DNA from 3 places in the Bacillus sp. BSL6 genome. Region 3 is predicted to be linked to each of the others. Evidence: riboswitches for the same ligand, from Rfam matches in the RefSeq annotation. Region 3 holds a riboswitch; each other region holds the start of a gene.
The links. A riboswitch is a leader RNA that binds a small molecule or an ion and turns the genes downstream of it on or off. The one in region 3 is predicted to bind S-adenosylmethionine.

Region 1 (7,456 bases), on a different contig from region 3:
TACGTCACAACAAAAAACAGAAGAAAAGGTTTCAACACCTAAAATGAAAAACATTCCGATTGAATAAAACCCTAGCTGGGTTTTTATTCAATCGTTTATTTCGCCACTCGTAATATTCGATACTCGAAACAAGGGGGATATGAATGATGAGAATTATTTTGTATACAGGTAAAGGCGGCGTAGGAAAAACTAGCATTTCAGCGGCAACAGCAATTCAAAGTGCGAAACAAGGATTAAAAACTTTAGTAATGAGCACAGATCCTGCTCATAGTTTAGGAGATTCATTTGGTATAAAGCTATCTTCTGAGCCATTAGAAGTTCGTAAAAATTTGTGGGCACAAGAAATTAATACGATTTATGAGATGGAAAAAGGCTGGGGAAAATTACAGAAATATATTACACTACTCTTCACTTCCAAAGCAGCCGATGATATTACAACAGAAGAGTTAACGATGTTTCCTGGTATGGAAGATTTAATTAGCTTACTTCGCGTGCTCGATTATTATAAACAAAACACATATGACGTTATTATCATTGATTGTGCTCCAACAGGAGAAACATTAGCAATGCTCAGCTTTCCAGATATGCTCGGCTGGTGGATGGAAAAACTCTTTCCTATTAAAAGAAAAGTTTTAAAAGTTGTTCGCCCTGTAGCTCAACCACTTCTTGGTGTCCCCCTTCCAACCGATGATATTATGGACGAATTAACAAATACACTTGAACAGCTCGGAGAAATGAGAGATATTTTATCAAACCGAGACGTAACGAGTATCCGCATCGTTGTAAATCCCGAAAAAATGGTCATTAAAGAAGCACAGCGCAGCTTTACGTATTTAAATCTATACGATTATAACGTAGATGCCATTATGATCAATCGTGTCATTCCTAACACTGTCACCGATCCTTATTTTCAAGCATGGAAAGATACCCAAAAGAAATATAAAACATTAATTCAAGATAGTTTTGATCCACTTCCTATTTACGAAGCTCCAATGTTTGAACAAGAAGTTATTGGTTTACCTATGTTAGAACGTGTAGGAGATGCTTTATTTAAAAAAGATTATTGTCCTACTGAAGTAAAATTTAACGGCCGCACACAATATGTAAAAAAAGATGGCGATGAATATATTTTCGTTCTGTCCATTCCCTTCTCAAATAAAAGTGAGCTCACATTAAATCAAAAAGGTGATGAGCTTATCATTCGCGCAGGTTCTGTTAAACGGAACATCACATTACCAAAAACATTAACGCACCTTTCTATTCAAGGAGCTAAGTTTGAAGAGGACGTACTAAACATTCGGTTTGGAGGTGTCGTGCATGCATGAAGAACTACTAAGGAAGGTAATCCGTACAAAAATAAAAGTTGGTATGCATATATTAGAAGAGTTACCTGCTCCAATCCAGCAATCAGCTAAGCAAATACTAAATATTTTACAAGAGGAACTATCTTCTTATGCTACCGAACAACCACAACATAATAGCAATTTAAAAAGTATTGTAATTGAATAATTATATCCTTGTAGAAGGCCTTTTCCTATAGGCTTTCTACCCCTTTATTGGAGCTGATGTAAATTGATAAAAACATTTTCTGTAAGACACTTTACTCCTCTTACAATCTGGCTAATTCCCTTTTTATTTTTCATTCATAACCTTGAAGAATCTTTCGAAATGCCACAATATCTTGCTAATCAATTTTCGATTACTTTTATAACTAGCCAACACTTTTTCATTGCGATTTCTGTATTAACTCTCTTTGTCTTAGTTATCGTCTTTCTATATCAACTGAATTTCTTGTCTTCTATATACTGGATTATTTTTATACAAGGGGCTATCTTCTTCAACTCTGTTCAACATATTATTTTGTTTTTTATTTATCGTTCCTATAATCCTGGCGTAATATCCGCAGTTTTCATTGTTATCTTTTCTATTTTCTTTTTTTCATCCCAAAAACACTTAATTCATAAAAAGCAATTCGTAATTACACTCGTGTTCAGCTTATTTTCTTATCCCATTATCATTTGGATTACCTTACTACTCGCTAGCCGCTTTCAGTAATAAAAAAAGACCAGGAAAACTCCCGGTCTATTACTCTACTTAACAAACATTGGATTCTATATTATACAGAATTGGAAGGTACAGAATTAGGGTTTGTTTTGTTTGTTAAGTAGATTATATGTTGAACGAACTAACAGCGGAGGGGTTCCTTCTGTTAGTCCATTAAACCCAATCATTATTTTACGATTTTTTCAAGCTCATCAAGTGAAAGATTTACTGAAATGGAACCATCATTTGTTTCTTTCTTAATTGCATCTATCACTTCTTTTGAATGATATAGTTCAATTACTTTTTTCAGTGTTGGATCATCTTTATCTTTCGTACGAGCTGCGAAAATATTAATATATGGCTTCGCATTTTCATTCTTTGGATCTTCTAAGAAAATTGGATCCTTCGCTGGATCTAATCCAGCTTGACCAGCAACACCGTTATTAATAACTGAAGCTGCTACATCTTTTAATACACGAGGTGTTTGCTGTGCGATAACCGGTGTAATTTTTAACTTCTTCGGATTTTCAGCAATGCCACTTGGATCTCCAAATAGACCAAAGTCTTTTTTAAGCTTTAATAACCCAGCTGCATCAAGAAGTTTTAATGCACGTGCTTGGTTCGTTGGATCATTTGGAATCGCAATTTCTGAACCATCTGGAATTTCATTTGCTTTCTTATGTTTTTCAGAGTATAAACCCATTGGTGCAATTTGCGTTGTACCAACAGCTGTAATATCTAGCTTATGCTCCTTTTTAAATTGCTCTAAGAATGCAATATGCTGGAATGAATTTAATTCAATATCTCCATCAGCTAACGCTTTATTTGGCGTTGTGTAATCAGAGAACTCAACCAGTTTAACTTTAATTCCTTCTTTTTCAGCTTTTTCCTTTACAATTTCCCAAGCGTTTCCATCCGTTCCAGTTACACCAATGCGAACTGTTTTCTCTTTTATTCCTGCATCCGAGCAGCCACTTAACGCCGAAATTCCTACAATTGCTGATAATGCAAATGCTAAAATCTTCTTCATTCTCTTTTCCCCCTCTTCCTTTTTATGATCTGCGTAAAAAGACTTTCGCAAAGTAGTTTCCTAAGTTTTGAGCTAATTGTACGAGAATTATAAGTAAAACGACCGTTACGAACATAACTGATGTATCAAAACGTTGATAACCATATGTCATTGCTAAATCACCAAGACCGCCACCACCGACAAGCCCAGCAACTGCAGAAAATTCAATTAAACCAACTGTCATAAATGTAACACCTAAAATTAATGGTGCTAACGCTTCTGGTACAAGGATTTCAAAAACAATTCTAATTGGTGAAGCACCCATCGCTTGCGCTGCTTCAATTACCCCTTTCGGAACAGAAACAAGATTTGTTTCAACCATTCTAGCGATACCAATTGATGCAACTAACGTCATTGGAAAAATTGCTGCTGCTGTTCCAATTGTCGTTCCGATAACACTTCTTGTTAACGGGCTTAAAGCTACTAAGAAGATAATGAATGGAATCGGACGAATTGTATTAATAATGATATTAAGAATAGAAAAGACCCATTTATTTTCTAAAAAGTTTCCTTTTCTCGTTACATATAAAAGTAAACCTAGAGGTATACCAAGAATTGTAGCGAATATAAGGGTTACAATTACCATTAAGAGGGTATCCCCCGTCGCATCTAGTATGCGCGGCCAAAATATACTCCAATCAACTCGCATGAGCTTCTACCTCCTTCAGCTGCACTTGCAGTCTTAGATGTTGTAATGCTTTTTGAATTTCCCTCTGTTCACCTTGCAATTCTACAAGAAGATTTCCAAATAGCACATTTTGAAGTTCAATAATATTTCCGTACAGTACATTTACATCCACATTATAGTTTTTTGCGATATATGATAGTACCGGCTGTCCTGTTTCCTCACCAGTAAATGTTAGGCGATAAATCTGACCACCATTTTGAATTTTCGCTAAAACACTTTCCGGTAAATGATCATTAATAACAGAACGTACAAAGTTTTGAGTCGTCTTTGTTTTCGGTTGTGTGAAAACATCAAACAGTTTTCCTTCTTCAATAACTTTTCCTTTTTCCATTACAGCTACACGGTGACAAATTTCTTTCACGACATGCATTTCATGTGTAATAAGAAGAATTGTTAAATTGTATTCTCGATTTACTTTCTTTAATAAGTTTAGAATTTCTGTCGTTGTTTCTGGATCTAAAGCTGATGTTGCCTCATCACATATAAGAATATCTGGTGATGTTGCAAGTGCTCTAGCAATACCTACACGCTGCTTTTGTCCGCCTGATAGCTGCTCTGGGTAATTGTTTGCCTTATCTTCTAACCCTACAAACTTCAGCAATTCATTTACTCTTTCTTTTATCTCATTCTTTGGTACTTTTGCTAACCTTAATGGATAAGCAATATTCCCAAACACTGTTCTTGAATTAAATAAATTAAAGCTTTGAAAAATCATCCCGATTCTTTGTCTTAGCTTCCGTAATTCTTTCGTCGATAATGATGTAATCTCTTTATCATCTATTGAAATCGTTCCTGCCGTTGGTCTCTCTAACATGTTTACTAGGCGTAATAATGTACTCTTTCCAGCGCCACTAAAACCAATAATGCCAAAAATTTCGCCTTTCTCAACTGATAACGTTACATCCTCCACCGCATGAACAGATTGCCCACCTGATTCATATACTTTACTTACATTATTAAAAGAAATCATTTTTTCCCCTCCTATATGCTGTAAAAACTTGAAGTAGAGCTCTCGAGGTAAAATAAAAAGTGCTCTCCTTCTTATCAAACATAAAGATAAGAAGGAGAGCACTTATATGTACTCGTTCACATCTTCTCATCTTCCAAGCCCTTATAGGCTTGCTGGAGTTAGCACGGTATTAAAAAACCCGTTGCTGAGGTATCGTAGGGCCAGTCCCTCCACCTCTCTGGATAAGAATGTATCGATTTAATTGTCGTTTAATTAATTCTCATTATAGAACTCAGAATAATAAGAGTCAATACATTTTTTAGAAAAATATTAATTATTTCTTTATTAAAATTTTCAGATGAAAATTTTAATAGAAAATAGTAACCTTTAAAGTTATGTAAACTTCTCCTCTTGCATATTTTTTAAAAGGATAATCTTCTCTACTAATTGAATACCATTATTTGAATATGAAATCGGAGGAAGATAAATATATGAAAACAGCTCTTTTACTCGTTGATATTCAAAATGATTATTTTCCACATGGAAAGATGGAATTGCGTAATCCAGCAGAAGCAAGCGCATATGCTAGTCAGCTACTACAGCTCTTTAGAAAGAAAAACGAACCCATTTTTCATATCCAACATGTAGCAATAAAAGAGGACGCTACTTTTTTCCTACCCAATACAGAAGGTGTACATATTCATGAAAGCGTACGCCCACTTAAAGAAGAAACCGTTATACTCAAACATTATCCAAATAGTTTTCGCGAAACCGATCTTCTAGAGCAATTACAACGTTTAAAGATTGAGCACCTCGTCATATGCGGGATGATGACTCATATGTGTATTGATGCTACCGTAAGGGCTGCCTTTGATTTCGGCTTGCAATGTACTGTTATACATGATGCTTGTGCGACAAAAGATCTTTCTTTTAAGAATGCTACGATACCAGCTGTTTATATTCATAATACAATTTTAGCTAGTTTAAATGGCGTATATGCAAATGTAATGAGTACAGAGGAGTTTTTAGCTACAAAAAAACACTCTCTTCAGTGAGCAAAACCGAAAAGAGTGTTTCTTGTCAAACCATAGATTTTCTTTCAAATTGTATTATACAGGAAATCCTTAAAATGAATACAAAAAAATGTGACTAATAAGTCAACTTTTCTCATTGTTTTATTTCTATTTACATGTTTATCCCGATATGAATAGGTTTTAGCTAGTTCCACTTACCAAATAGTAATATATGGTAAGTGTTTTTTAATGCAAATTAACTAATTTCTCCTATTATTTATCTGTTTGTTTTTGTTTCTTTTTCAAATACTCCGCACGCAATTTTTCAATTTGCTGCTTTTTATCAAATTTGACAGGCGTCTGTTTTTCATGAAACTTCGCGACAGCTACCTGACCTTTGTAATCCAATTGATATTTTCCCACTTTGTTCACCTACTTTTCTTGTCTTTAAAGAGAATCTATTCAGCAAATATAAATATACCTCATTTTGCTGAAGTAAACCTTATTACTTTATTAGTTTTTCTACTGATTACTATGTTAATCCACATATAAAAAATTTTTCAAAAAAAGAGATCTTCGCAGACTGCGAAGATCTCTTCTACTATTTCTTATAAAGTTTCAGAAGTAGTTTTTGCTTGCATGTGAAGCGCTAAGTAGTCAGGACCACCAGCTTTAGAGTCTGTACCAGACATGTTAAAGCCACCGAATGGTTGGTATCCTACGATTGCACCAGTACATCCACGGTTGAAGTATAAGTTACCTACGTGGAAGTCTTCACGTGCTTTTTCAATATGATCACGGTTGTTAGAGATAACTGCTCCTGTTAAACCGTATTCTGTATTGTTTGCAATTGCAAGTGCATGGTCAAAGTCTTTTGCTTTACAGAATGCTACTACTGGTCCGAAGATTTCTTCTTTCATTAGGCGAGCATCTTCTGCAACGTCAGCAACGATTGTTGGTTGGATGAACCAGCCTTTAGAATCGTCTCCTTCGCCACCTGCTAAAATTCTACCTTCTTCTTTACCAATTGCAACATAGCTCATTACTTTATCGAATGCAGCTTGGTCATTAACAGGACCCATGTTTGTACCTAATACAGCTGGGTTAGCAACTTTTAATTCTTTCGTTAATTCAACAGCACGATTTAATACGTGATCGTATACATCTTCGTGGATTACTGCACGAGAACATGCAGAACATTTTTGTCCTGAGAATCCGAATGCTGATGCAACGATAGATTTAGCTGCTAATTCAAGATCTGCTTCTTTATCAACAACGATTGTATCTTTACCGCCCATTTCAGCGATAACGCGTTTTAACCAAATTTGGCCTGGGTTTACTTTCGCTGCGCGCTCATAAATACGGATACCTACATCACGAGATCCAGTGAAGCTAATGAAACGTGTACGAGGGTGATCTACTAAGTAGTCACCAACTTCAGAACCATTACCTGGTACGAAGTTTACTACGCCAGCTGGTAAGCCAGCTTCTTCTAATACTTCCATGAATTTCGCTGCTACTACAGGAGTTGTACTAGCTGGTTTTAGTAATACTGTGTTACCAGAAACTAAAGCAGCTGTTGTCATACCTGCCATAATTGCGAATGGGAAATTCCAAGGAGAAATGATAACACCTACTCCTAATGGAATGTAAGAGAAACGATTATATTCAATTGGACGGCTTTCTACTGGAAT
Region 2 (7,456 bases), on a different contig from region 3:
CAAGCGATGTTTTCACCTTCAACAGAACGAAAATATGCATTTAGTTTTTACATATATCCGGATTATTTTCATAATCATGGTGTACTATCTGGTTGGAACACTTTCAATAATTTTAATAAAGAAAAAGGGACTTTTGTTATTTTATTTTCAAATGTGAAAAATAGTATGGATGATGACTTCAATAAAGATTTCCGAAAGATGGTAAGTGATTTATTAGAACAAAGGGGATGAGAAAATGAAACATAAAAATGTATCAATTGGTTTCATTGGTATTGGTGTAATGGGAAAAAGTATGGTGCGTCATTTCATGCAAGACGGTCATACAGTATATGTATATAATAGAACAAAATCGAAAACAGACTCTTTAGTGCAAGATGGTGCAAATTGGTGTGATACACCGAAAGACTTAGTAAAGCAAGTGGATGTTGTAATGACTATGGTAGGATATCCACATGATGTAGAAGAAGTGTATTTTGGGATAGATGGGATTTTGGAGAATGCAAATGAAGGTACAATTACAATTGATTTCACGACATCTACACCAACATTGGCAAAACGTATTAATGAAGCGGGTAAAAGTAAGAATATATATACGTTAGATGCGCCTGTATCTGGAGGAGACGTCGGTGCGAAAGAGGCAAGACTCGCAATTATGGTCGGTGGCGAGAAAGAAATATATGAAAAATGTTTACCGTTATTTGAAAAACTAGGAACAAATATTCAGTTGCAAGGACCAGCTGGAAGTGGACAACATACAAAAATGTGCAATCAAATTGCAATTGCTTCTAATATGATTGGAGTATGTGAAGCGGTTGCTTATGCGAAAAAAGCTGGACTAGATCCAGATAAAGTGTTAGAGAGCATTTCAACGGGTGCAGCAGGTAGCTGGTCATTAAGCAATTTAGCCCCTCGCATGTTAAAGGGAGATTTTGAACCGGGGTTTTATGTAAAGCATTTTATGAAAGATATGAAGATTGCTTTAGATGAGGCTGAAAAATTACAATTACCAGTACCAGGTTTAAGTTTGGCGAAGGAATTGTATGAAGAGCTAATAAAAGATGGAGAAGAGAATAGCGGAACACAAGTGTTATACAAAAAATACATAGGGGGTAAGTAAGATGGATCTTCAAAAATTTGATGAGATGATTGATGCTGTACAACGAGCAACTTGTGTACAAATTAATGAAAAACAAATAGAAGCTTTTAAACAAAAATATGATTTTGAACCGAAATTCGAATATGGAAGAGATGAAAAAGGGCATTACGTTATTCGAACTTCAAAAAAGATGCTAGAAGAAATGGAATTTTATTTGGCATTGAAATATGATCGAGATGGAGTTGATCTTTACATGGAAGCGGAGATTGATAGTATATATCATGTATCTGTTAGCTATAGTGAAGACGCTTTGCACCTACAAGAATTGTTTCAATTTCTAGAAGAAAATAAATAAAAGTCCTCATTTGAGGGCTTTTATTTATTTAAGTATATTTAATTTTATAATTATAAGCTAGAAGCACGGCGGCATCGTTCAATTGGGAATGGAATAACTTGCGCGATGTGATTAGGACCAAATTGTTTTGTACGAGCATGGCGTATTATATAAAATGCACACAGAATTGAAACAGGAATAGCACCGAACAAACCAAAAAATAAAGCGCTTACACAAGATGCAACAAAACCTAAAACACCAACTTCTAATTCTTCCATAATAGCTCCTAGAATAATAGGAAGTGCTCCACACGTAACCCCTAGTATAAGTGCGATAAGTAAACTCATGATTATCCCCCTCTGTTTGCGATATTTTTTCCTTCTTAGTTAATTGTAGTATATCATATACAAAACAGAATTTTCAGAAAAAAGTCAAAAAAAGTTCAATAAATGTTCAAAAAATGTTAAGAAATACACTTGGAAAACAGAAGGATAAGATCGTTTTTGAAAGGAGGGACGCATATGTTTGAGAAAATAAAAAATCAGGCTTATTTCATTTTTTTTGAAATAAGCCTGCTCCATAGGAGGATGTATATATGTAGAGTGAATAAAAGGTTGGAAAAGGGGGTCCAAGACCTTTTATTCAACTAACTACCTTAATAGATTGGAACCCAACCTTCAGTTGTAACAAAAATACGAATAGCTACAACTTGACGATCATCTTGCAAGGTAAAATAATGTCTTGCATTTTCAGGAACAGATATGAGATCGCCTGGCTCAAGTTCAACGTCAAAGAATGTCCCATCTTTTCCTTCAATGGCAAAGATGCCATGACCACTAACAATAAAGCGAACTTCATCATCAGTATGATGGTGTTCTTTTTGGAAATTAATTAATAGTTCGTCAAGGTTAGGTGTGCTATTTGAAAGTGAAATTACATCATGTGCTTTATAACCTCGGCGTGCTGAAACATCAGCAATTTCTTTTGAAAACACAGCTAATATTTCAGCCTTGTTTTCATCTGTTAACGAATAATTTTCATTTAAATGAGGAGGAAGTTTAGAAATATTCCATTTCTCATATAAAACACCTTCCTCTTGTAGAAATTTAGATACTTCCACTTCATTTTCAATGCGAGTATTTACTTCATGAATACGAATTTGCGCCATTAGAAACGCCTCCTTGAATTGATAGTAGTTTTATATGAAATTGGAATAAAAACTCATAAGCTTCTAATCTTTTCTTTGCATCAAAGCTATCTCGGCCCCATACGGTAATACCATGGTTACGGATTAATACTGCCCCCGAATCTCCCTGTATATGCTTGCGGAAGTTTTCTCCAAGCGTTGGGATATGAGCGTGGTTTTCGATAATAGGAATGTGAATTGTTGCACCTTCTTCCCAAATATCGAGAGCTTTAATAATTTCTTGATTTTGAAGTGTGACAGCATCACTATATAAATTTGTGATGACATTGTTATCAGTTGTATGAACATGAAGGACGCACCCAGCATTCGTATTGTTATAAATATGTGTATGCAAGATTGTTTCTGCTGAGGGACGTAATTCAGTCTCTAATACGGGAATCCCTAGATGATCTACTAGTAGAAAGTCATCTGGAGTCGTTTTGGTTTTATCTTTACCACTTGCTGTAATGAGAAAAGTGAGTGGTTCATGACTAACCTTTATAGAAATATTACCACTCGTTGCTGGAAACCAATTTCGTGTTGTTAATTCTTTTTTTATCTCGCTTAAGTCATACCATTGACGAAAAAGTTGTTTCATAATTTCACCTCCAACAAATGTTTTAATTCAGTTTGAACATCGTGAAACGTTTCAAATGGTGTATAAGAAATATGATTTTCTTCGCATTTTGTAATAAGGAAATCACGAGCGAACACTTTATCCGCTTGTTTTGCAGCTTGTAAATCGGTAATTGAATCTCCAATTACAATATGGAAGTCATTCGTATCACTCAATTTACGGATGAGTGATGATTTACATAATCCGCAATGATTTTGACAAAGACGATCACAAGGATGAGGCCAATTCACCGTAATGTATTCATTTGAAAAATCTGTTTCATTACAGTAAATTTGCTCTTTTGGAATGAGTCCTTGTAAGAGTGGATAGACGAAGAAATCCATTCCACCTGATATAACATAAAAGGAAATATTGTTTTCATTTACAAATTGTATAAATTCATGAAAACCATTACGAATTTCAGCAGTCTCTATTAAAAAATGAATAATTTCATCGTGCAGATTAGTAGGTATGAATTGAAATAATTGAGAAACACCTTCTTGAATAGATAGCTCTTGTGATAAAATTCTATTCTTTACTTCTTCAGCTTCTGTTGGTGCGAATTTCTCCATAATGGACATAATGTTATCATTATTTGTAATCGTGCCATCGAAATCACAAAATACTTGAATACTCATAATTTCACCTCATGAGAGGGATTTCCCCATATTTGTAGTGCACTATGCAAATTTATATCATCTACTTCATGGAGTGGTTTATTTTGCAAAGTAGCATCAATGGCAGTACGGAAAGCTTTACCGCCGCCTTGCGCTCCATTTGGATGTCCATGTATCCCACCGCCAGCATTAATAACAACATCTTTACCGAAATCTCGTATAATAAAGGGAACGAAGCCAGGATGAATACCAGCAGACGGAACAGAAAAGCTCTTCTTGAAAAACACATCGTCTTCAGTTAAATATTTTGAGATAGCAAGAGCTTCCTCTTTTTCTAGCGCAACACTTCCGTATGGAGATGGGAATAATGAAAAATCAGCCCCAGCATAACGTAGCAGCTTTCCGAGTAATAATGGAGATGAAATTCCATATAACTTGGATGCTGAATAAGCGCCACTTACAGCAGGGTGTGCCATAATAGGAACTGGGATTTCATCATCTTCTGCAAGTGATTGTAGTACATCTAGTCCGTAAGCAAATACGTTAAATAATAAAATATCAGCTCCAGCTTGCACTGCACGTTTTGCATTTTCTTTTAAATCAAAAGTTCGTCCTGTTACATTTACGGCGTATAACGTTTTATGTCCGTACGTTTCATATACGGATTGTAAAACTTCTTTTCCAGATACAATGCGTTTCGTAAGTGGTGTTAATGCATTTTCAAATAATATTTCATCATCTTTTACGATATCTACACCACCAATTGCTTGATCGCGTAATTGCGTTTTTAAATACCCAATATTTCGTCCAATCATTCCTTTAAAAATACTCATTAAAAGGGGACGATCATGCACTTGTAAAAGATTTCGAATACCATCTATCCCGAATTTTGGACCAGGAAAATGTTTTTTTAACCCATCTGAAAAAGTTAAGTCAATTAATTTTACTTCGCCATCAAGTGATAGCTTTCCAAATGTAGTTGTCAAAATTGCTGGTAAATCTGGACTGAAGTTTAATAATGGATATTCGATTTTAATAATTCCGCGTTTTACTTTTTTACGTAAATACGAGTTGGTATGTTCATGCTCAGCTAATTCCTCAACATGAATGACGTTGCCTTTATGCTGCTTTAACTGTTCTTGCAATAAATGCGGCAAATGAGTCCAAGAGCCAATTGTTAAACCGAGTGCAATTTGCTCAGCTTTTTTTTCTAAGTTATGTGAATCATCATGGATTAAATATGTCGCTATAATTCCGCTCATTGTTATAACCTCCTAGTTAAATAAAAAAAACTCTCAGCTAAGGAGAGGTTTTTTTACAACCAGCTCCTTATCTGTCAGCGTAATGCTGCGAGAATTAGCACCGTGTCTACAATTGTAGATCGGTTGCCGGGTTTCGTCGGGCTCGTCCCTCCACCTGCTCTTGATAAGAAGTATTTAGAAATGTTTAAATTTTTAAGATAACTGAATTTTGTCAGATATTTTTCATGTTGTCAATTACTTTTTAAAAAAATTTAATTTATCAATTCGATTAATGGCTTCTCGTAATCTATCTTCTGTATGCAAGAGACCAACACGGACGTACCCTTCGCCATGTTCACCAAATCCAACACCAGGAGCAACTGCAACGTGTGCTTTTTCTAGTAAAATATTGGAAAATCTCTCAGAAGTATATCCTTTTGGAACGGGAAGCCATGCAAAGAATGACCCTGTTGGAATGCCTACATTCCAACCAATTGAATGACAAGCTGAAATAAGAGCGTTTCTTCGAGATTCGTAACTATTTACAAGGTCTATGACGCAAGACTGTGAACCTAATAGTGCTTCGCGGGCAGCATCTTGAATGGCACCAAAAATACTAACATACATATGATCTTGTAATAAGTTAATTGTTTCAATGACACTTTCATTCCCTACCGCAAAAGCGATGCGCCAGCCAGCCATATTGAAAGTTTTCGATAATGTGTAAATTTCGATTCCTGTATCTTTGGCACCATCTGCTTGTAAGAAACTAACAGGTTTTTGACCATCGAATCCAATCGCACCGTAAGCAAAATCATGAACGACTAATATATTATGTTTATTAGCAAAATGAATGGTTTCATCAAAGAAATCTTTTGATGCAGTAGCACCGGTCGGATTATTTGGATAGTTTAAAAACATTAATTTTGCACGCTCGGAAATAGAGTCATCGATTTTCGTATAATCTGGTAAAAAATTATTTTCTGCAATAAGCGGCATTGTTTCAAATTGTGCTTTCGCTAAAGCAACTCCTGATAAATAATCTGGATAGCCTGGATCGGGAACGAGAATCGTATCACCAGGGTTTGTAAAACAAACTGGTAATTCTACTAATCCAGCCTTTCCACCAAACAAAATAGCAACTTCAGTTTTTGGATTTACTACTACATCATATTCACGTTGATAGAATGTTGCCACGGCTTCTTTTAAACTTTCATGTCCGCGAAATGGCGGATATTTATGATGAATGGTCTTTTCTGCAGCATCTTGTAAAGCTTTTACGATATGCTGCGGTGTTGGTTGATCTGGATTACCTTGACCTAGATTAATAACATCGTGACCAGCTGCAACGACTTTATTAACTTTTGCAACAAGTGAAGCAAAAAATTGTGTTGGCAATGATGTTACTATCTCAGAAGGTTGAAATAATTTCATACTTTCCACCTCTTTTGAAAGTTGTTACAATTCTAGTGACAAATGATATAATCTTTCCAGTATTTTGTAAAGAAAAAAATGAGAATGGGGCTGAAAAAATGAAAGTCGCATGTATTCAAATGGATATTGTCTTTGGAGATGTAGAAAAAAATATTGAGAATGCTAAAAATAAAATAAGCGAAGCAATGAAGGAAAGACCAGATGTTATCGTCTTACCAGAACTATGGACAACAGGTTATGATTTAACGAGACTTTCTGAAATTGCAGATAGGGATGGATTGGAAACGAAAGAAAAGTTGATAGAATGGTCGAAACAATATGGTGTACATATTGTTGGTGGTTCTATAGCAAAGCAAACAGAACAAGGTGTTACAAATACAATGTATGTTGTAACGAATAAAGGAGAACTAGTTAATGAATATAGTAAAGTACATTTATTTCAGCTTATGGATGAACATAAATATTTAATCGCTGGAAATAGTACAGGTGAATTTAAGTTAGATGATGTAGAGTGTGCTGGCACAATTTGTTATGACATTCGTTTTCCAGAGTGGATGCGTGTTCATACTGCTAAAGGTGCAAAAGTTTTATTTGTTGTAGCTGAATGGCCATTAGTTCGTTTAGCACATTGGCGTTTGCTATTACAAGCAAGAGCGGTTGAAAATCAGTGTTATGTTGTTGCATGTAATAGGGCAGGAAAAGATCCAAATAATGAGTTTGCTGGTCATTCTTTAATTGTCGACCCTTGGGGCGAAGTTGTTGTAGAAGCGAATGAAAAAGAATCAATTTTATTTGGAGAGCTTACATTCGAGAAAATTGAAGAAGTACGTAAAGGAATTCCAGTTTTTGCAGATCGTCGTCCAGAATTATACAAATAAAATGTTGACAAGTGATTTTTATTCTTGGTATAGTCTTCAACATAAAGTTAAAAA
Region 3 (7,456 bases):
TAAAAACAGTTGGATACGATCTTCAACTAAAAATTGGTTCTGAGAAAGTACGTCATCAATTGCAGATTGATACATTTCAATCCAATAATCAACGACCGCTTCTAATAATACTTCCTTATTAGAAAAGTGATAATACACATTAGACTTTGAAACTTTGCTTACACGTACTAATTCATCCATACTTGTATAAGCAAACCCTTTTTCTAAAAATAATGTTGCAGCTACTTCAATCACACGTTTTTGATTCATTAATTTTACCTTTGTCATAATTAGAACTATATAGTACTAATTTAAATATTGCAAGTATTTATGTTAATTTTTAAAAAAGTTTGATTACAAAAGTTCCACTAACATTGATTTTACTGCAAAAGAATCTTATTTTGAATAAAGTTGAACTGCCCCCCGAAATTGTTCATTCACTATCGTCTAATAGAGGTCACCATACATACCCATAAACTTAAGAAAAAGAAATGCCCCCTTATTCAAGTTACCTAGCAAAAAAATCACGTTTTAATAGACTTCTTTATCATCCCTAACTTTCTATAAATTACCGGATATGAAACGAGGATCGTCTCATATCTAGTAATTTACTTGATTAGCTTGATGGATATGTATTAGTGCCCCTATAAACAAAACCCACCAGAAACATCTAAAATCTGCCCCGTTACCCAGCGGCTATCAGAAGAAGCAAGGAATGCGACTGCATCTGCAATATCTTCAACTTGCCCTATTCGACCAAACACAGATGAATTCGTAGCAAAATTTCGTATTTCTGGATTATCTAGCAATTTCGCATTTATATCTGTCTTCGTATATCCAGGCATAATTGTATTCACTGTTATACCTCTTTCTCCAAGATGTTTAGCTAGAGGAAGTGTCATCGTATTTAATGCACCTTTACTTAAGCCGTATGCAATGGACCCTGTAAAACCAAGTCTTACTTCAGCTGATGAAATGTTAATAATGCGCCCTTCTGCTCGTAGTAACGGTAATGTTTGCTGAATTAAAAAGAATGGCGCCTTAATATTTACGGCCATAATTTCATCAAAAACTTCTTCTGTCGTATTTTCAATCGTCCCTTGTGTACCTATCCCTGCATTGTTTACTAAAATATCAATCTCTAATGTACCAACTCTTATTTGTAATTCATTCTTTAATTGTTCTACTAGCTTTTTGACACCATCAATTGATTTGAGATCTGCTTCAATTAAGAACGCCTTTCCTCCATTAGATTCAATCTCACAAATTGTTTCATCTGCAGCTGACTTATTTCGGCCGTAGTGAATCGCAACTAATGCACCGTCGTTTGCCAATCTCATCGCAATCGCGTGACCAATTCCTCGACTCGCTCCTGTTACTAACGCTACTTTCCCATCAAGATTCTTCATTTTTTCCATCCTTCCTAAATTTACGTTTGATAAAAACCTACACTTATATTTTTATGTAAAAACCAATTATTTTAAATATAGATTTATAGGTAATTTAGTTCGTTCACTTATGATATTATAGTTATAGTTTGTGATTCACTTAAAAAAATAAAATAAGGAGGCTACACAATGCAAAATGCAGTAAAACTAGATGAAATCGACCATAAAATAATGAACTTGTTGTATGAAAATGCGAGAATTTCTGTTTCAGAAATAGGAAGAATTATATCCATGACGCAGCCTGCTGTAAAGGAGCGTATGAATAAACTTGAAGATCAAGGCGTTATAGCGGCTTACCGAACGAAATTTGAGCCTTCTAAAATTAATAAAAACATTCAAGCATTCATCATGTTTAAAACGAGCCAATGCTCTGATTTTATCCAATATTGTAATGCCGCTCCTGAAGTAACAGATTTATATCGAATTAGCGGGGAATTTAATTATATGATGAAGGTCATGAGCGATTCGATGGATTCTCTCGCTGCATTTTTAGACTCTTTAATGCAATTCGGCTTATCGTCTCCTTTAATTGTTTTAAAGAGTGAGTTTGAGGAGAAATTGTCGTTCTAATAAAGTGATAGGCACCAGCTTTCCAAAAAAGAAAAAGGAGTGGATCATCCACTCCTTTCAATCACCTATCCCTGATTTCTCTGCGCCTCTCTAAACTCCTCCTTCACCTTCTCTAACAACCCTTCTTCCGTAATTAATCGATACGCCGTATTTGCTAATGCTTTTGCGGATGTAATTAATGCTTTATCCCCTAATTCTGAACGTGCCGCTTCTCTAAATTCATTCGTATGTGCAATTAAATCATCTGGGCCGATTTTAATGTACGGGTGGATTGTCGGTACAACTTGGCTAACGTTTCCTACATCGGTTGAACCAATACCAAATCTTTCTTTACGATTTACGTCTTCCCCGAGTAATTCTAGTTCTTCCGCTACGATGTCGTTATATGTTTTTGTTACGAGTAGTTCATCGATTTCATTTTGGAATTGATGGATTTTTACTTTTGTACCTGTTGCTAGTGCTGCCCCTTGTGCGATATTTTTTACTTTTTCTGTTACTTCCGCACATCTTTTTCGCGTTGCTGCACGAATGAAGAACCTTGCTGCAGCGTAGTCAGGAATAATGTTAGGTGCTTTTCCTCCTTCTGTAATCACGCCATGAATTCTCACATCTGACGGAAGTTGTTGTCGAAGTGCGTTAATACTGTTGTACAGCTGAATCACCGCATCTAATGCGTTAATTCCTTCTTCAGGTGAAGCTGCAGCATGAGCTGTTTTTCCGTAAAAATGAAAATCAAGTGGATCGACTGCTAGTGAAGGACTCGTTGTTGCTGTCTTTCCACTCGGATGAATCATAAGCGCTGCATCAATATTTTTAAATAAGCCTGCCTTTACATAACTCGATTTTGCGCTACCGTTCGGTCCTCCTTCTTCAGCTGGTGTTCCGAACACGACAACCTCCCCGCCAATTTCTTCAAGCGTTTCTGATAATGCGATCGCTGCCGCAACGCTAATGGTGCCGATTAAATTGTGACCACACGCATGACCAAGTCCTGGTAAAGCGTCGTACTCCGCTAAAAATGCGATTGCTGGTCCTTGTTTTCCAGAGCTTTTTCGCGCAATAAATCCCGTTTCATGTCCAGCTATATTGTGCTGCAACTGAAATCCTGCACTACCTAGTAATAAACTTAACGTTCTAGATGCATAAAACTCTTGGTTACCGATCTCCGGATTCGCATGAATATCATGACTTGTTTCTATGTACTTTTCCTTATTTCTTTCGATACTCTCTTCAATTGTTTTTCTTTGTGACGCTACTCCTGTCGCTCCCATTTTTCTTCCTCCTTTTATTTTCACGTAAAAAAGCCTCTTTCTAAAAGATAGAAAGAGGCTTCTGTATATACAGTCAAAATGAGCTTCTTTCTTATCTTTCAAGTTACCTTGCTGGAATTGGCACAGTATTCATAACGAATCCGCTGCCGAGGTATCATAGGGCCAGTCCCTCCACCTCTCGTGATAAGAATTTTCATAAAATTATATTAAATTACATTCATTCTAAGTTCATTTCAAATAAAAGTCAAGGAATTCCTATCCGAATTTACCGAATATCTAAAAATCCTTTTAATACACCAATTGTCTCAGGTGCTTGCAGTCTTGCACATACGTACGGAAATTCCGTACTCCCTTCAAATATCATTTGAGATGTGAGCGGTGCGCCTGCCCAGAAGATTTCATCATCAATTACGATAAACGGGAAAGCTTTATTTTGTCTTTGTAACTTTACATTTTTCAGTGGAACTGGTCCGTCACTATACACTGTTATCTGTGCATTTGTACGCATTAACGCTTGCCATACTCGCTTATCCACTTGTTTTGTACTTGGAAGCGAAATAATAATTTTTCGTTTTGCTGCTAAAATATCTTTTAATAGCCCTTTCGTTTCCTCAAGATTCATTTCCATAAACCAGCGTAATCGTTTCGATATTTTTCGTTCCCACAATTGTCTTGATGTCGTGCGATCATACACATCTCCGTGACGTTCTATATGAGCTGTTAATTGTGACAACGCTTGTTTTCTCGAAAGATTTTTACGCATATAATGGCAATCTGATAATTGAATGAACTTCCCTCTCGCTCTCGTCACTGCAACGTTGACGAGGCGATGGTTTTTATGGTCAAAGAATAATACGCCAGGTCGTTCTTGCGGATAACTATCTACTGTATCAAAAATCATCATATCTCTTTCAGATCCTTGGAACTTATGAACTGTCGCTGCTAAAACAGGTATGTTTTGATATTTCGTTCTCTGTAACATTTCTCTAATACACGTTGATAAAAAGCGAGACTGCGCTCTGTAAGGCGTCACAACACCAATGGATTGCACACCATCTAACAGTCCGATTAACATCATTTGCATTGCTACTAAACCAGACATAATGTTGAAACGAGATCCTGAAGCAGCGTCTTTTAACGAAAAAGCTCCCATTTGGCTCGTATCAAATAAAACATTTGCTTCATTTGCGAACGGCTGCAATTGCGCAAGTTCTTTACGTTCTGAAACAGACGGATGGTCGTATACTCTATTTTTATAAATAAATGAGTTTGTAAACTTAGATATATCCGCATGCATACGTCTTTGTTCTTGCAACATAAACAGGTTCGGATGTGCTTCTGATTTATTAACAGACTCAACAATCCCAGCATGGTAAAACATATCTTCGCCAAGCCATTTTCGAACGAGTTCATGGTTGGCCATCGCAATTGGAGGTAACTGTAAAAAGTCACCACAAACGACGATACGTTTTCCAAGTGAAGCAGCTAATGCAATTTGGGGAACGAACGCCATACTCACTTCATCTACGACAACTAAATCAAATGTACGCTCATAAATAAGTGAATCAATGGCACATTTCGATAAAGTTGCGCCGATTACTTTCGCATTTTCAATGTATTCTTTTTCTACTTCTTTAATTTTCGCTCTCTGTTTTCGAAGATCACTTTCAATCTCCTGCATACGCTTCTTATCAGCAGATGTTGCTTTATACGATAAAATCTTTTCACGAAGATCTTGTCGTGTCTCTTCTAAATAGAGTCTCTCCTCACCCCAAGACCCGTTCGTCGTTTCAACCAACTTCGACGCAAGTAACGTTTCATGATTTCGTATATGTTCGTGTTGACTATAACCGTAACGAACAATTTCACCAGGCGTCCATTTCTTTTTCTTTTCAATTTGCTTCGTTACTTCACTCATTAATACGTCTACTGCCGCATTACTATGAGCTAACACAAGTACTGATTTCCCTTTTTGATAATGAGCCGAAATAATACGTGATAAATTGTAAGACTTCCCTGTTCCAGGCGGTCCCCATACGTACGTTGTCGGATTATAAAACGAGCGATACGCCAATTCATTTTTCGGATTTTTCATCTTCTCAATATGCTTTGGACTGCTCGTCCCATCAACAAGACGCTTTATACGATTACGTTTTAGCTTATCTTTACGCGCTTCCTTCAACCTCTCTTGCAGTTGCTCTAAAAGCTGCCACGGTTCACTGTATAAAACAGCTTCTCGTATTTCACCTTGTATATAATCATTTAATTTCAGTTCTATTTCTAATCCATGTACAGATAATACTTCCCCTGTCGCTTCCTCACCATCGAACTCAATTCGAATCGGTGAACCTTCAGGCAAGCTTACTTCCGAAATAAGCTGAAATACATATACTGTACTTTCATAATCTGTATATAAAAAACGACCGTTCATGATAGAAATTTTACTACCACCTATCGTTTTCCAATGTTTAATTTCATATGCTAATGCATAATGCCACTCTTTCATCGTTTCCGATAATGAAGGAGTTTGAGTAGGTGTATTCATCGTATAATCTCCTTCCTTCTCCCCAAACATACTTTCTCACTATACCATATAACACGCTAAAATTTGTAAGGTTTTTATCTTGCTTATTTTCTTAATTTTCAATAACATATTGTATATAATTTTCAGAAAGAAGGAATCTACATGCCAGTTAGAAGAATCGAACACGTTGGACTTATGGTTGCAGACTTAGAAACATCTATTACTTTTTATGAAAAAGTAGTTGGCTTACAGCTCATTAAACGTATGGGGCACCCGAATCCAGACTTAAAACTCGCTTTTTTAGGTGTGGAAGAATCAAAAGAGACGATACTCGAATTAATTGAAGGCTACAACTCTTCCCTTCCGGCAGAAGGAAAAGTACATCACATTTGCTTTAAAGTGGATTCATTAGAAGATGAAATTGAAAGACTAAAGAAACATGCAGTAACCTTCTTACTAGGAGAAGAAATCGAAACATTACCGGATGGAACACGTTACATATTCTTCGCGGGTCCTGATGGGGAATGGATTGAGTTTTTTGAGACGGAGAGATAAAGTAAACCTTTATGTTGCGGGATAGAAAAGGAGCCGGAATTCCGGCCCTTGTTTTTAACCAGTAACAATGAAACATACCTCCAACCTGAGAATTCACCAAGTTTAAAAACATAATCATTTTGTTAGGAGGAGAGAATGGTAAATACAGTCTTTATTATTGTTTTTGGGATACCTATACTATTTCCAATTCTTTATGTAATCAAGAAAAAGGATTGGAATATAAAAACAGCTGCCTTATTTGTTGGAAGAATTCTATTAAGTATTGTCTATTTTATAAATGGAATGGTGTTAGGTAGAACCTTCCCTATGAAACAAAATGACTTATTCTCTTGATAAGTCATTTTTAATTATTAGTACGGTTATTAATAATTTTCATTGACCTCTTGGCTTCATTTCTTATAACAAATTGACTATCGTTTTGTTCTATTTCCATAAGAGTTTTAATGACATTGATATCGTTAAAACCTTCAAATGCTCTGACCAATTTCCATAGGATAATGTTATCATTGAAATTGTTCCCTAAACACAGAATAAGTGCATCAATAATTTGAGTATTAGAATGTATTTTGTTATAGAAACAAATGAAACCTATTGCATCAATAGCTTCCCTAATTGCAGGAATGCTATTTGTCTTTATTACATCCATTAAAACTGGTATAATCTCTTCTTTCATATGAGCTAAAAAGGTTGTAGCGATATTTTGACTCATCCATATACATAAAGCGACTAAATCTTTTGTTTGGTATTTACTGGTTCGTTGTACGAAACCAACATCTCTAGCAAGATCCCGTAAGGTATTTGGAGATAAAAAACTTTGAATCTCTTGAGCAAATAGTTGTAATTCATCAGATACAGAAATAGACATACAAAAACGCCATCCTTTCCTATGATTCTACAAATAGAATAGCGTATTTTTTTCATTTTAGAGGAGATTTTGTTGAATTAGCTTGATAGTGATTGGTGGTACCCCTTATAGGATAATAGAAGTTTGCATTTTTAATTTTTTCACACTCTATTAACAAGGCAGTTATAGCATCCTGGTTTAGCGTTAAGAATGTGAATATATTCTACTTCTTTATTATCAAAAATTCCATCTATATTTTCTCTTA

Region 1: it holds a riboswitch for S-adenosylmethionine, as region 3 does, so the genes downstream of both, RCJ96_RS21810 (methionine ABC transporter ATP-binding protein) here and RCJ96_RS17130 (M20 family metallopeptidase) in region 3, are expected to answer to the same signal.
Region 2: it holds a riboswitch for S-adenosylmethionine, as region 3 does, so the genes downstream of both, mtnW (2,3-diketo-5-methylthiopentyl-1-phosphate enolase) here and RCJ96_RS17130 (M20 family metallopeptidase) in region 3, are expected to answer to the same signal.

Annotation. Positions count from the first base shown of each region.
Region 1 covers NZ_JAVGCW010000007.1:182,297-189,752, forward strand. Annotated here, with positions in the region: gene RCJ96_RS21780 (MarR family winged helix-turn-helix transcriptional regulator) at 1-67, shown strand, start outside; gene RCJ96_RS21785 (ArsA family ATPase) at 144-1,325, shown strand; gene RCJ96_RS21790 (DUF3926 domain-containing protein) at 1,318-1,509, shown strand; gene RCJ96_RS21795 (HXXEE domain-containing protein) at 1,573-2,055, shown strand; gene RCJ96_RS21800 (MetQ/NlpA family ABC transporter substrate-binding protein) at 2,231-3,073, opposite strand; gene RCJ96_RS21805 (methionine ABC transporter permease) at 3,096-3,761, opposite strand; gene RCJ96_RS21810 (methionine ABC transporter ATP-binding protein) at 3,751-4,770, opposite strand; SAM riboswitch class I at 4,894-4,998, opposite strand; gene RCJ96_RS21815 (cysteine hydrolase family protein) at 5,241-5,804, shown strand; gene RCJ96_RS21820 (hypothetical protein) at 6,036-6,185, opposite strand; gene pruA (L-glutamate gamma-semialdehyde dehydrogenase) at 6,371-7,456, opposite strand, start outside.
Region 2 covers NZ_JAVGCW010000001.1:766,046-773,501, forward strand. Annotated here, with positions in the region: gene RCJ96_RS04305 (serine hydrolase domain-containing protein) at 1-231, shown strand, start outside; gene RCJ96_RS04310 (NAD(P)-dependent oxidoreductase) at 236-1,117, shown strand; gene RCJ96_RS04315 (DUF3909 family protein) at 1,119-1,451, shown strand; gene RCJ96_RS04320 (hypothetical protein) at 1,502-1,777, opposite strand; gene RCJ96_RS04325 (1,2-dihydroxy-3-keto-5-methylthiopentene dioxygenase) at 2,086-2,598, opposite strand; gene RCJ96_RS04330 (methylthioribulose 1-phosphate dehydratase) at 2,576-3,214, opposite strand; gene mtnX (2-hydroxy-3-keto-5-methylthiopentenyl-1-phosphate phosphatase) at 3,211-3,870, opposite strand; gene mtnW (2,3-diketo-5-methylthiopentyl-1-phosphate enolase) at 3,867-5,111, opposite strand; SAM riboswitch class I at 5,176-5,281, opposite strand; gene RCJ96_RS04345 (pyridoxal phosphate-dependent aminotransferase) at 5,346-6,524, opposite strand; gene RCJ96_RS04350 (carbon-nitrogen family hydrolase) at 6,539-7,402, shown strand.
Region 3 covers NZ_JAVGCW010000005.1:69,929-77,384, forward strand. Annotated here, with positions in the region: gene RCJ96_RS17115 (TetR/AcrR family transcriptional regulator) at 1-249, opposite strand, end outside; gene RCJ96_RS17120 (SDR family oxidoreductase) at 624-1,388, opposite strand; gene RCJ96_RS17125 (Lrp/AsnC family transcriptional regulator) at 1,557-1,997, shown strand; gene RCJ96_RS17130 (M20 family metallopeptidase) at 2,063-3,268, opposite strand; SAM riboswitch class I at 3,357-3,458, opposite strand; gene RCJ96_RS17135 (AAA domain-containing protein) at 3,534-5,843, opposite strand; gene RCJ96_RS17140 (VOC family protein) at 5,955-6,347, shown strand; gene RCJ96_RS17145 (hypothetical protein) at 6,483-6,680, shown strand; partial or broken gene RCJ96_RS17150 (IS4 family transposase) at 7,018-7,212, opposite strand; gene RCJ96_RS17155 (DUF1203 domain-containing protein) at 7,353-7,456, opposite strand, start outside.